Regions from separate parts of the Glutamicibacter sp. V16R2B1 genome, predicted to be linked through region 2. Evidence: riboswitches for the same ligand, from Rfam matches in the RefSeq annotation. Region 2 holds a riboswitch; the other holds the start of a gene.
What was found. A riboswitch is a leader RNA that binds a small molecule or an ion and turns the genes downstream of it on or off. The one in region 2 is predicted to bind thiamine pyrophosphate.

Region 1 (5,353 bases), on a different contig from region 2:
AGGGCATAGTCCGCCCCCTCGGCTCCTTCGGCTTTGGACTTGGTGCCGTAGCGGGGGATTACACGCTCCTCCAGGTCCTGGAAACCACGATCGAATTCGTGGTTGCCCACCACCGACAGGTCCAACCCGGCGGCGCCGAGCGCGTCAATCGTGGGCGCATCCTGCTGTGAAGCGGAGGCGAACGTGGAGGCACCGATGTTGTCGCCGGCCGAGACAAAGAGGGTATTCGCATTCTCCTGCCGATATTTTGCGACCGCTCCGGCCAGTACTGCAGCTCCGGCAGATTCGCCCTCGGCCTGGATGCGTCCGTGGAAGTCATTGATGCTCAGCAGGTTGAGCTCTACTTCCTTGGCCCGACTTGGGTCGGTGGGCGCTGCCTGCGCGCCAACGGCGCCGGAGGCAATGAGCGAAAAGGACGCCAGGGCAGTGAAACCGACCCTGGGCAGACGTCTGGAGGTAGACATGGAAAATCCCCTAGAGGTAAACAAGTGATCGTCACATGTTTATCCCACGGGAGTGAACCTGTCGATACTTTTTGATGAAGTGTGGGGTTGATGTCGGGGGCCGTTCACGTGGCCTCGCTTCACACGGCGTTCCCGCAGCGGGTCGGCCTGGTCGGCTTTCATCGCGAAATCCGCGCCACAGTTTGACTATCAAGCAGATCTTTCACGTTCACCGTGTGATCGTGGCCGGCTTCGGTGCAGAGCCGCAACGGGGGCGTGCGGATCATTCGCCGCTGGGTGGCCCCACCCGCGAGGCTCCCACGATTCGTCCGACCAGCGCGCATACGGCCAGCACGAAGAGCAGGTATGCCCCGGTAAGCAGACCGTAGGCCAACTCACGATGCTGGACGTTGAGGGCAAAGATGAAGACCGCGGCACCGCACACCAAAAGCGCAACCCCCAGAAGCCGCATCTTCATCTCTGCATCACGCATCCCTTGTTCCGTAGACCACGCTGTCCCGTGAAAAACCAATGACTGTAATTACAATAATTGCACAAATAGTTGTCCGAAGGAATCCTCCGAAAGGACTAGATGTGCCTGCTCACCTACCGCAGTGGGATGAAGCGGCGCCTCGGGGAGCAGGGTAAACCTAGGAAAAACCGGTTCACCGCCGTGAGCCGGGGGTGTGCGCGGTTAGAGGCAGCTGCGCAGGATCTTCTCAATGGCCGCCTGTTCGGCCTTTGTCATCCACGCGTCATATTTCGCCTTCACCTGCGTCTGACGGGAAACGTAGCTGCACCGGAAGGAGCGGTTGGGCGGCAGCCACGTTGCCGCGTCCTTGTCGCCCTTGGATGCATTGGTCGGGCCATCCACAGCCATCAGGTTCAGCGGGTCGTTGGCAAAGTTCAGGCGGGTTTCGGCGTCCCACTGCTGGGCGCCCTTCTGCCAGGCATCCGAAAGCGCCACCACATGGTCGATCTGCACCGCGCTGCTGGTTCCCTGCCCGCGCACAAAGGAGATGCTCTTGCCGGTGTAGGGGTCATCAAGTACGCCGCTGAGCACCACGCATTCAATGCGTCCCTCCCGGTATTCCACGTCCTTCAGGTCCCGGGCGAGAATGTCATTGCGCGCGTCGCACCCGTTGCGGTCGGGGTCCTTCCAGCCCTTGCTGAATTCCTCGCGCGAGTACCCGGTCTTCGGGGCGCGGCCCTTGACGTCGATTTCCTCAAGCAACGCCAGCGATTCTGCGAACTCAAGGCTTTGCTCTTCGGTGATGGGGCCGCCGGTGGAGGGGGCTTGTGACTGCGTTTGCCCTGGAGCGGCGTCGGGGTTGAAATCGCTGAGCGTCCCGGCCGAGCATGAGGTCAGTGACAGTGAGCCAAGCAAGAGGGCCAGGGTGATGAAGCGACGCGGGCTGCGCATGCGGTAGAAGGTTCCCTTCGATGCAGTGGGCGCACCAAAAATAAGGTGCTGCCTGTGGTGTACAGCCAGCACCTTATCGCTTCGGGGCGACACTATCGCCCGAACCGCCGGGGCACCTTCATGTGGTGTCCGTGACGCAGACCGCGCTAGTTGGTCGCGGTTCCCGGATCCTCGTCCTGGCCCGGACGGGTGTGCGATGCCCCGCCCTCATCACGCCACTTCTTCAGCTGCTCGGGTGACACTTCGCCGGTGTCGATGTTTTCTGGTGCGTAGGGGTCCTTGCCCTTGTCATTTACCGTGTCCATATCCTCACCGTAGGCCGGTTCCGGCAAAGCGACAAGGAGTCCGGTCCCGTCCGTTTTCGTAACGGCAACGGCGCGGCCTCGGCATTGTCCGGGCCAAAAAGTCTCCAAGTCGGTGCCTGGTCGCTGGATGTGGTAGGAATGGGGTTAGTGACACGGGGTGCCGCCGCAGCGGCTGAGAAAACACCCGTCGAACCTGCACCAGTTAGTACTGGCGAAGGGAATGTCCTGGATTCCACGATGCCCCGCACCTTTGAGTGGCTGCGGCGTATCCACCGGGTTCCGTTCGCCTTGACCCACATTCAAGGAGTTCGAACACCATGAACACACAAACCACCACCGTCGAAACCAGCAACAGTGCTCTGCCCCTGGCAGAGCAGCAGGTGTTGGTCACTGGCGCCGCGCGCGGGCTGGGCGCGGCCATCAGCACCGCCTTCCTGGACGCCGGAGCGAACGTGGTCCTCAACTACCACTCCTCGGGGCAGGCCGCCAACGATCTGGCTGTCCGCTACCCCGAACAGGCCCTGGCCGTACAGGCTGATGTGCGTGAAGCCGGGCAGCTGAAGGACCTGGTCCGCCAGGCCGAAGAGCACTTCGGCAAGCCGCTGACCACGCTGGTCAACAACGCGCTGGTCGACTTCTCCTTCAACGGGGACGCCCGGCCCAAGGCTGGCGAACTCAGCGCGGCCGATTTGAGCAAGCAGTTCACCGGGTCGGTGCTGGCCCCGGTCGCCGCAATCCAGGCCGTGCTGCCGAACATGCGCAAAGCCGGTTTTGGACGGATCATCAATATCGGCACGAACCTCTTCCAGCATCCGGTGGTCCCGTACCACGACTACACGGCCACCAAGGCGGCACTGCTGTCGCTGACCCGCACCTTCGCCGATGACCTGGGACCCGAGGGGATCACCGTGAACATGGTCTCGGGCGGACTGCTGCGCACGACCGACGCCTCCGCGGCCACCCCGGAAGAGGTCTTTGACTTCATCGCCTCCGGCACACCGCTGCGCAAGGTCACCAGCCCGGCCGAACTGGCGGACGCCGTCCTGTTCTTCGCCTCCCCCTGGGCCCGCGGCGTGACCGGACAGAACCTGATCGTGGATGGGGGACTGGTTAAGGGATGAGCCCCAAGCAATTGAAACTCAACCTGTTCATCTACGGTGCAGGCCACCACCAGGCTGCCTGGCGGGACCCGGACTCCGCTGCCGAACGCCTGGGCGACACCGGGTACTACACGCAGCTGGCGCAGACCGCAGAGCGCGGGCTGCTGGACGCGGTGTTCCTGGCCGACGGCCAATCCATCTCCCCGCAGGCCGCAAAGGCCGGACCCACCTGGTTCTACGAGCCGCTGACCCTGCTCTCGGCGTTGAGCCAGCACACCGAACACATAGGCTTGGTGTGTACTGTCTCCTCCAGCTTCTACTCCCCATTCCATGCCGCCAGAATGCTGGCCAGCCTGGACCACCTCTCCGGCGGACGGGCCGGGGTCAACGTGGTCACCAGCATGTGGGATGCCGAGGCGCAGAACCATTCGATGCCCGGGCTGGGGGACCATGACACCCGATATGCGCGAGCCGATGAATTCATTCAGGTGGTGCGCCGACTGTGGGATTCCTTCCCGGCCCAGGCCATACAGGCCAGCCGGGACGGGGACTTCGCCAGCCCGGAACTTCTGCAGCCCATCGAACACGTGGGGGAGCACTTCACGGTGCGTGGCCCCCTGAACGTTCCCGGCGGCCCGCAGCGGGCCCCGGTGTTGTTCCAGGCCGGCTCCTCCCCGCAGGGTCGGGAGCTGGCCGCGAAGTATGCCGAGGCCGTGTACGCGGTGGCCGCCGATCGGCAGATGGCCCTGGACTACGGTACCGATCTGCGCTCCCGGATCGCCGCGGCCGGACGCGACCCGGAAGCGGTGGCGATCATGCCGGGTCTGGTGACCTATGTGGGGCGCACGCATGAGGAAGCCCGGGCCAAGCAGCGCCGACTGAACGAGCTGCTGCCCACCGGTGACGCGCTCAAGCAGCTGGGCGTCTTCGTGCAGCAGGACACCTCCGGATGGGACCTGGATGCCCCGGTGCCCGAACTGCCGCCACTGCACAGCTTCACCGGACCGAAGGGACGCTATGCCACGATCCAGCGGCTGATCGCCGTGCACCAGCCCACGGTGCGCGAACTGCTGGGGCTGCTGGCCGCCGGAGGCGGACACGCCACCATGATCGGTACCCCGCAGTCCATTGTCGATGAGATGGAGCAGTGGCTGGACTGCGGGGCGGCGGACGGCTTCAACCTGATGCCGCCCACTCTGCCCGGCGGCATCGAGGATTTCGTGGACCTGGTGATCCCCGAACTGCAGCGCCGGGGACTTTTCCGCACCGCGTACTCCTCCTCGACCCTGCGCGGGCATCTGGGACTGGGCCTGCCCGCATCGTCCCGGCCCCGCGAAGAAGCCAGCCAGCCCGGATAGCGGCCGGGGCCGGTTCAGCGCGATCGGGTGCGTAGCGTCCAGTAGGAGGAGACGTGCACCCGCTTCTTGTCCAGGCCCCAGCCAGCGACGATGCGGGAGATCGCCTTGGCGGCAGAGCGCTCGCCGTGGGCGATCACCGTGCTCTGTGGCGGGGGAGTGGGCAGCTCCAGGAAAGCTTCGGCCAGCAGGTCGGTGGTGCCCGGAGGCTGTCCATTGCGGTGCAGCCAGCGCAGCTCCACTCCCGCAGGGTGGGGGATCTGCAGTTCGCCCTGCGGCCCGGCCACCTCCAGCAGGGCCACGCCCAGCGCCGTCTCGGGCAGGGCGGCAAGGGCGCGGGACGCCGCCGGGATCGCCGTTTCATCGGCGCCGAGGACGAAGTACTGCGAGTCCGGGTCCGGGCTGAACTTGCCGCGGGCCGCCGAGATCACCAGCCGGTCCCCGGGGCGCGCGGCCTGCGCCCACTCCCCGGCGGAACCGGGTTGATCATGCAGCACGAAGTCGATGGCCAGTTCCTGCGCGGCGCGGTCCACCCACCGGATGGTGTAGGAGCGGGAGCGGGGCACCTGGTGGCGGGGCAGGTGCTGCCGCAGCGCCTTAATGTCATAGGGCGGTTCAAGGCCCAGCTGGGGGTCGGCGAAGTAGACCTTCACATATTGGTCGGCCTTCGTGTTGGGCTGGAAACCGTCCAGCTGTGGTGCTCCGGCGATGATCCGCAGCATTTGTG
Region 2 (5,353 bases):
CGGGGCGACCACCTCACCGGGGGTGATGGACTTCCCGTCGCCGTGGATCGACCATTTCATGCGTGTTCCTCCTGATTATGGGCCGGGAAGTATCTTACGCTTCGGCCCCCGATTGCGCGAAAAACGCCAGCTCGTGGCGGCTGGAGGTCTCAAAGGCCCGCCACATTGCCTGCCGGGTGCGTTCATCGGCCCGCCGGTAGGCGGCACGCACCATGCCGATCGCCGCCGCGGTGGCCGCATCGAACTCGGGGGAGGAGTAGGTGGCCAGCCACTGCCGGTAGGGGTGTTGCCCGTGCCCGGCCGCCGCCAGCCGGGACCCGACGTCCTGGTAGATCCAGTAGCAGGGCAGGATCGCGGCGATCAGCACCGGGTAGTGGTGCCCGGCCGCCGCCAGGTGGTTCACATAGTTCGCGGTGGTCTCGCTGCCGTGCGCCGCGGTGTCCAGCGCGAATTCGCGGTGCAGCGCCATTTCCTCCTCGAACGTCGCCGAGGCGGCGGCGGCCCAGAAGCGCTGGGCGGCCGCGTCCGGGGCGATGATGCTGGCCTGGGCCAGCACCTGGGCGTAGCCGCGCAGGTACAGGGCGTCCTGGTTGATGTAGTAGTCGAAGTTCGCCCGCGGCAGGGTGCCCGCCCGCAGCTGGCGGATGAAGTCCAGCTCATCGATCCCCTCCCGGATCCCGGCGATGTCCTGCCACCACTGCTGCATCGGGTCCTGCGCCGGCGCCAGCCCCTGCCCGGACCACAGCCCGGCCAGGTGGTGCACCGGCCCGTGCCCGGCCCCCACTGACAGCTGCCCGGAGGCGGCGATCGCCTCGGCCAGGTACTCCTTGGCCGCGCCCAGCGCCGCCGCCCAGTTACCGCCGCGCGCGTACAGGCTGGCCAGGGCGCTGGAGAGCGTGCACCCGGTGCCGTGCGTGTTTTCGGTGTCGATCCGCGCGGCCGGGAAGTCGGCCAGCACCCCGGTGGCGTCCACCAGCGCGTCCGGGCACTGCTCCCCGCCCAGATGCCCGCCCTTGGCCACCACCAGCACGTCGTGGGCGGCGGCCAGGCGCTGCGCCTGGGCCAACACGCCATCCCAGGTGGTGGCGCGCGCTTCACCCAGCAGCACCGCCAGTTCGTCCATGTTCGGGGTCAGCACCGTGGCCCGGGCCAGCAGCCGGGACATCGCCTGGTGGGCCGCGTCATCCAGCAGCCGGTCCCCGCTGGTGGCGATCATCACCGGGTCGAGCACCACCGGCAGCCCGGCCGGCTGTTCGCCCAGCCACTGCTGCACCGCGTCGATGATCCCGGCGTTGGCCAGCATCCCGATCTTCACCGCGTCGATGCGCACATCGGCGGCGATGCTGCGCAGCTGGGCGGTGACGAACTGCGGCTCAACGGCCTGCACCGCGTCCACGCCCCGGGTGTTCTGCGCGGTCAGGGACGTGATGGCGGCCATCCCGTAGCCCCCGGTCGCGGCGATCGCCTTCAAATCCGCCTGGATTCCGGCGCCCCCGGAGGGGTCGGAACCGGCGATGGACAGGATGTTGTGGATCATTTCGCCTCCTGCCAGGCGCGCAGCAGCCCGCCGGCGGCCGCACCGGGGTCGGTGCTGGAGCAGATGGCGCGCACCACCGCCATGCCCTCGGCCCCGGCCGCGCGCAGCGCCGGGGCGTCCTCGGCCTGCAGCGCACCGATGGCCACGCAGGGCAGCTGGGCGATCTTCCGGGCCCGGGCGAAGCCCTCGATCCCGATCGGGGTGGGGTGGTCCTTCTTGGTGGGGGTGGCCCGGATCGCCCCGACGCCCAGGTAGTCGATCATCGAGGCGTTCGCGTTCGCCGCCGCCAGCTGCTCATCGGTGGAGGCGCTCAACCCCAAGGTGGCGTCCCCGATCAGTTCGCGCACCCGCTGCACCGGCAGGTCCTGCTGCCCGATGTGCACCCCGGTGACCGCGGCCCCGGCGGCCCGTGCCGCCAGGTACACGTCCACCCGGTCGTTGACCAGCAGTTCGGCCCGGCCCGCGGTGAGCTGACCGGCGGCCAGGGCCAGTTCATAGAATTCGCGCGCGCTTTCCTCCTTGGCGCGCAGCTGGATCCACTGCACGCCGGCCTGCACGGCGGCCTGGATGACCTCAAGGGTGCGGTGTGGGGTGCAGCTGGCGGTGTTGGCGACCAAATATACGCCGAGATTTCGCATGATTGTCCTTAAACCGCCCCCCTGCGGGGCCGGCGGGTTGAGTCGTGGGGGGATGAAGAATGAGGGATCTAGAGTTCCTCGATGCGCACCGCACCCAGTTCCTGCGGATCGGTCAGGGCCAGGGCGTCGAGGAACTGCGCGGCAAAGCTGCCCGGCCCCAGGGACAGGGCGGCGGCGCGTTCGGCGGCCCGCCCATAATAGGCGTGGGCGGCAACGGTGGAGGTGAACACGTCCTGCCCGGCGGCGATCGCCGCCGCGGCGAACGCGCCCAGGGCACACCCGCCGCCGGTGACGCGGGTCAGTTCGATCCCGTCGGTGTGCACCATGACCGTGCGCTGGGCGCTGACCACGGCGTCGGCCGGCCCGGAAATCGCGACCACCGCGCCGTGGCGTTCGGCCAGTTCCCGCCCGGCGGCGATGGCCGCGGCCACGGGGTCGGCCGAATCCACCCCGCGCCCGGCGGACTGGTGCCCGGCCAGGGCCATGATCTCCGAGGCGTTGCCGCGGATCAAGGCGGGGCGCAGCGAAACGATGCGCTGGGCGTAGCGCGTGCGCACCGGCAGCGCGCCAACGGCCACCGGGTCCAGCACCCAGGGCGTGTTGGCCTGGTTCGCGGCCTCGATCGCCTCATCCATGGCGGCCAGCTGTTCGGTGCTGGGGGTGCCCAGGTTCACCAGCACCGCGCAGGCGGTCTTCGCGAACGGCCCGGCCTCCCCGGGCAGGTTCGTCATGGCCGGGGCGGCGCCGGCGGCCAGCAGCGCGTTGGCGGTGAAGTTGGCGACCACGGTGTTGGTCAGGCAGAACACCAGGGGGCTGGTGTGGCGCAGTGAATGGATCACGGCAGGCAGGGTCATGTGCGACATCCCTCCGCTAGTTTGAACTAGTTCAGGTTCGACGGGTGTCATCTCAGTCGGCGGCGCCGACACCCCGTGTCACTCGTGACCGAGCGTACGCAATCGCCCACCCGTTGACAAACCTGTGACGCGCCGCACCGCGCCGCCCCAGGTCAGGGCCGGCCCGGCGCGCCCGGCGGTGCTGCAGGGCCGGCAGCAGCCGGGCGCCCATGTGCCGCTGACGGGTGCTTTTCGGGGCCGGGGTGCGGGATGAGCAGCCGCGCCGGGAAGCACAGCACCGCCAGGCTGAGCCCGACCCATCCGTAGTCAAACCCGTAGCCGCAGAACAGCAGGGCGCCCAGGGCGGCGGTCACGGTGCGCAGCGAACGCAATTCGATCACCTGCCGGTACCAGCGCTCCCAGTGCCCATCCACCGCCCAGGCCACCTGCATCCGCCGGCTGGCCAGGCGCACGGCGGCGTGGGCCAGCAACAGCACCGCCACCAGCAGCAGGATGAACGCCGCCGGGGCGGTGACCAGCCCCCACAGGTAGTCCAGTGGCGGGCGCAGCAGGAAGTAGACGCTGGCGGCCATCAGCAGCCCGGCCACCGGGTAGATCCAGCGCGGAAGCGGTCCCCAGTGCCGGGGCCCGGTCCGACCGGCCTTGCCGTGCACGTACCCCATGCTGCTGCCGGTGATCACCAGGTAGAGCAGGGCGGCGCCGGTGATCAGCACCATCAGGTGCATCCCCGGCCGTGCATCGGGCAGGGCCTGCGGCTGCGGTGAGTGCGTGGGCCACAGGACGAGCAGCAGGATCAGTGAGGCGCCCAGCGCCACGTACTGGGTGGCGAACAGGTGATCGCGCAGGGCGCGCACCGGATGCCGCGGCACGGCGGTGACGCCCTCGAAGTTCTGCGGCGGGCGCCAGAACAGCATCACCAGGGCGACGCCGAGCACGGCGTAGTTCCCTACCGAATCCCAGCCGTCGCCCAGCGCGCGCAGCCGCTCAAGGTCCCCGTCCGCGGCCTGCTGGTGGAACCACCGGGCCTTGTAGTGCAGGGCGGCCGCGCCGTTGGCGGCCAGGACCACGGCCACGGTGCGGTACAGCCGGTTCAGCCACACCCGGCGCAGCACCCGGTTGTCGTGCCGCGAGATCCCCGGCAGCGGCCTGCGGCGCAGGATCACCAGGCTGGCCAGGAGGGTGGCGGCCACCAGCAGCCCCAGGCAGAGGGCCAGGTACGGCAGCACCTCGCCGGCCGGGCGCAACCCGTCGGCGGCCGGGATGAAGTAGCTCATTTCCTCTTCGCTGAGCTCGCGCTGCGCGGTGGGAGCCCGGTAGGGCACATCGCCCGCCGCCCACAGCGCGGTGAGCGAGCCGGCCAGGACCAGGACGAGGGCCGCCACCAGCTTGCCCGGCACCAGCCCGGTGCGCGGCTGCGGGTCGGCGCTGCGCTGCACGCGCGGCCCGGTGAACTGGGCCAGCACGTAGACGAACCCGACCCACAGCGCCGGGGTGGCGGCCCGCCCCACCGCGCCCGGCCAGCCGCCGGGCACCGCCTGCCCCTCCGCGCTGATCAGGTAGAAGGCATCGAACCAGTCGGTGGAGACGGCGGCGAGGAACCCGATGAGCGCGCACCACCGGGCGTACCGGCGCGCCTGGGACAGCAGGTTCCCGCTCCCGCTCGGGCTGAGGGCCCGCAGGATCAGCGCCACCAGGGCGGCGGCGACGGCGAACGAGCCCAGCGGGGCGCTCAGGTCGGTCATCGGCCCTCCTTTATCCAGCCCAATGTATCAACCCGGTGGCGCAAACGGGGGCCGGGGGATGACGTACGCTCGAGCCATGGGAATCTTCACCTCACAGCAGCCGCCGGAACCGGTCGGGGAAACCGCGCCGCCGGTCGACGAGCACCCGGGCAAGATCGCGGAGATGATCGCGCACCTGCGCCGCTCCGCCGACGCGCGCATCACCCATCCGCGCCGTTTCCGCGCCCAGCAGCTGCGGGCCCTGGAGAAGATGCTGGCCGAACGCAAGGAGGACTTCATCGCCGCGCTCGCCGAGGACCTGGGCAAGAGCGCGACCGAGGCGAAGTTCTCCGAGATCGACTTCCTGCGCACGGAAATCGACGTTGCCCAGCGCCACCTGGCCGAGTGGATGGACTCCACCTCGGTGAAGGTGCCGCTGTCGCTGCAGCCGGCGATGGCCAAGATCGAGCCGCGGCCGCTGGGGGTGGTGCTGATCATCGGCGCCTGGAACTATCCGCTGCAGCTGCTGCTGGCCCCGCTGATCGCCGCGATCGCGGCCGGCAACGCGGCGGTGCTCAAGCCCTCCGAACTGGCCCCGGCCAC

Region 1: it holds a riboswitch for thiamine pyrophosphate, as region 2 does, so the genes downstream of both, FDN03_RS04380 (3-oxoacyl-ACP reductase) here and thiM (hydroxyethylthiazole kinase) in region 2, are expected to answer to the same signal.

What each region holds. Positions count from the first base shown of each region.
Region 1 covers NZ_VATX01000007.1:49,945-55,297, reverse strand. The annotation lists gene FDN03_RS04395 (bifunctional UDP-sugar hydrolase/5'-nucleotidase) at 1-464, opposite strand, end outside; gene FDN03_RS04390 (hypothetical protein) at 727-936, opposite strand; gene FDN03_RS04385 (HNH endonuclease family protein) at 1,138-1,866, opposite strand; gene FDN03_RS16390 (hypothetical protein) at 2,013-2,171, opposite strand; TPP riboswitch at 2,315-2,409, shown strand; gene FDN03_RS04380 (3-oxoacyl-ACP reductase) at 2,489-3,292, shown strand; gene FDN03_RS04375 (LLM class flavin-dependent oxidoreductase) at 3,289-4,629, shown strand; gene FDN03_RS04370 (siderophore-interacting protein) at 4,644-5,353, opposite strand, start outside.
Region 2 covers NZ_VATX01000002.1:39,289-44,641, reverse strand. The annotation lists gene FDN03_RS00780 (solute carrier family 23 protein) at 1-60, opposite strand, end outside; gene FDN03_RS00775 (bifunctional hydroxymethylpyrimidine kinase/phosphomethylpyrimidine kinase) at 95-1,537, opposite strand; gene thiE (thiamine phosphate synthase) at 1,534-2,175, opposite strand; gene thiM (hydroxyethylthiazole kinase) at 2,244-3,029, opposite strand; TPP riboswitch at 3,021-3,115, opposite strand; gene FDN03_RS00760 (hypothetical protein) at 3,182-4,771, opposite strand; gene FDN03_RS00755 (aldehyde dehydrogenase family protein) at 4,848-5,353, shown strand, end outside.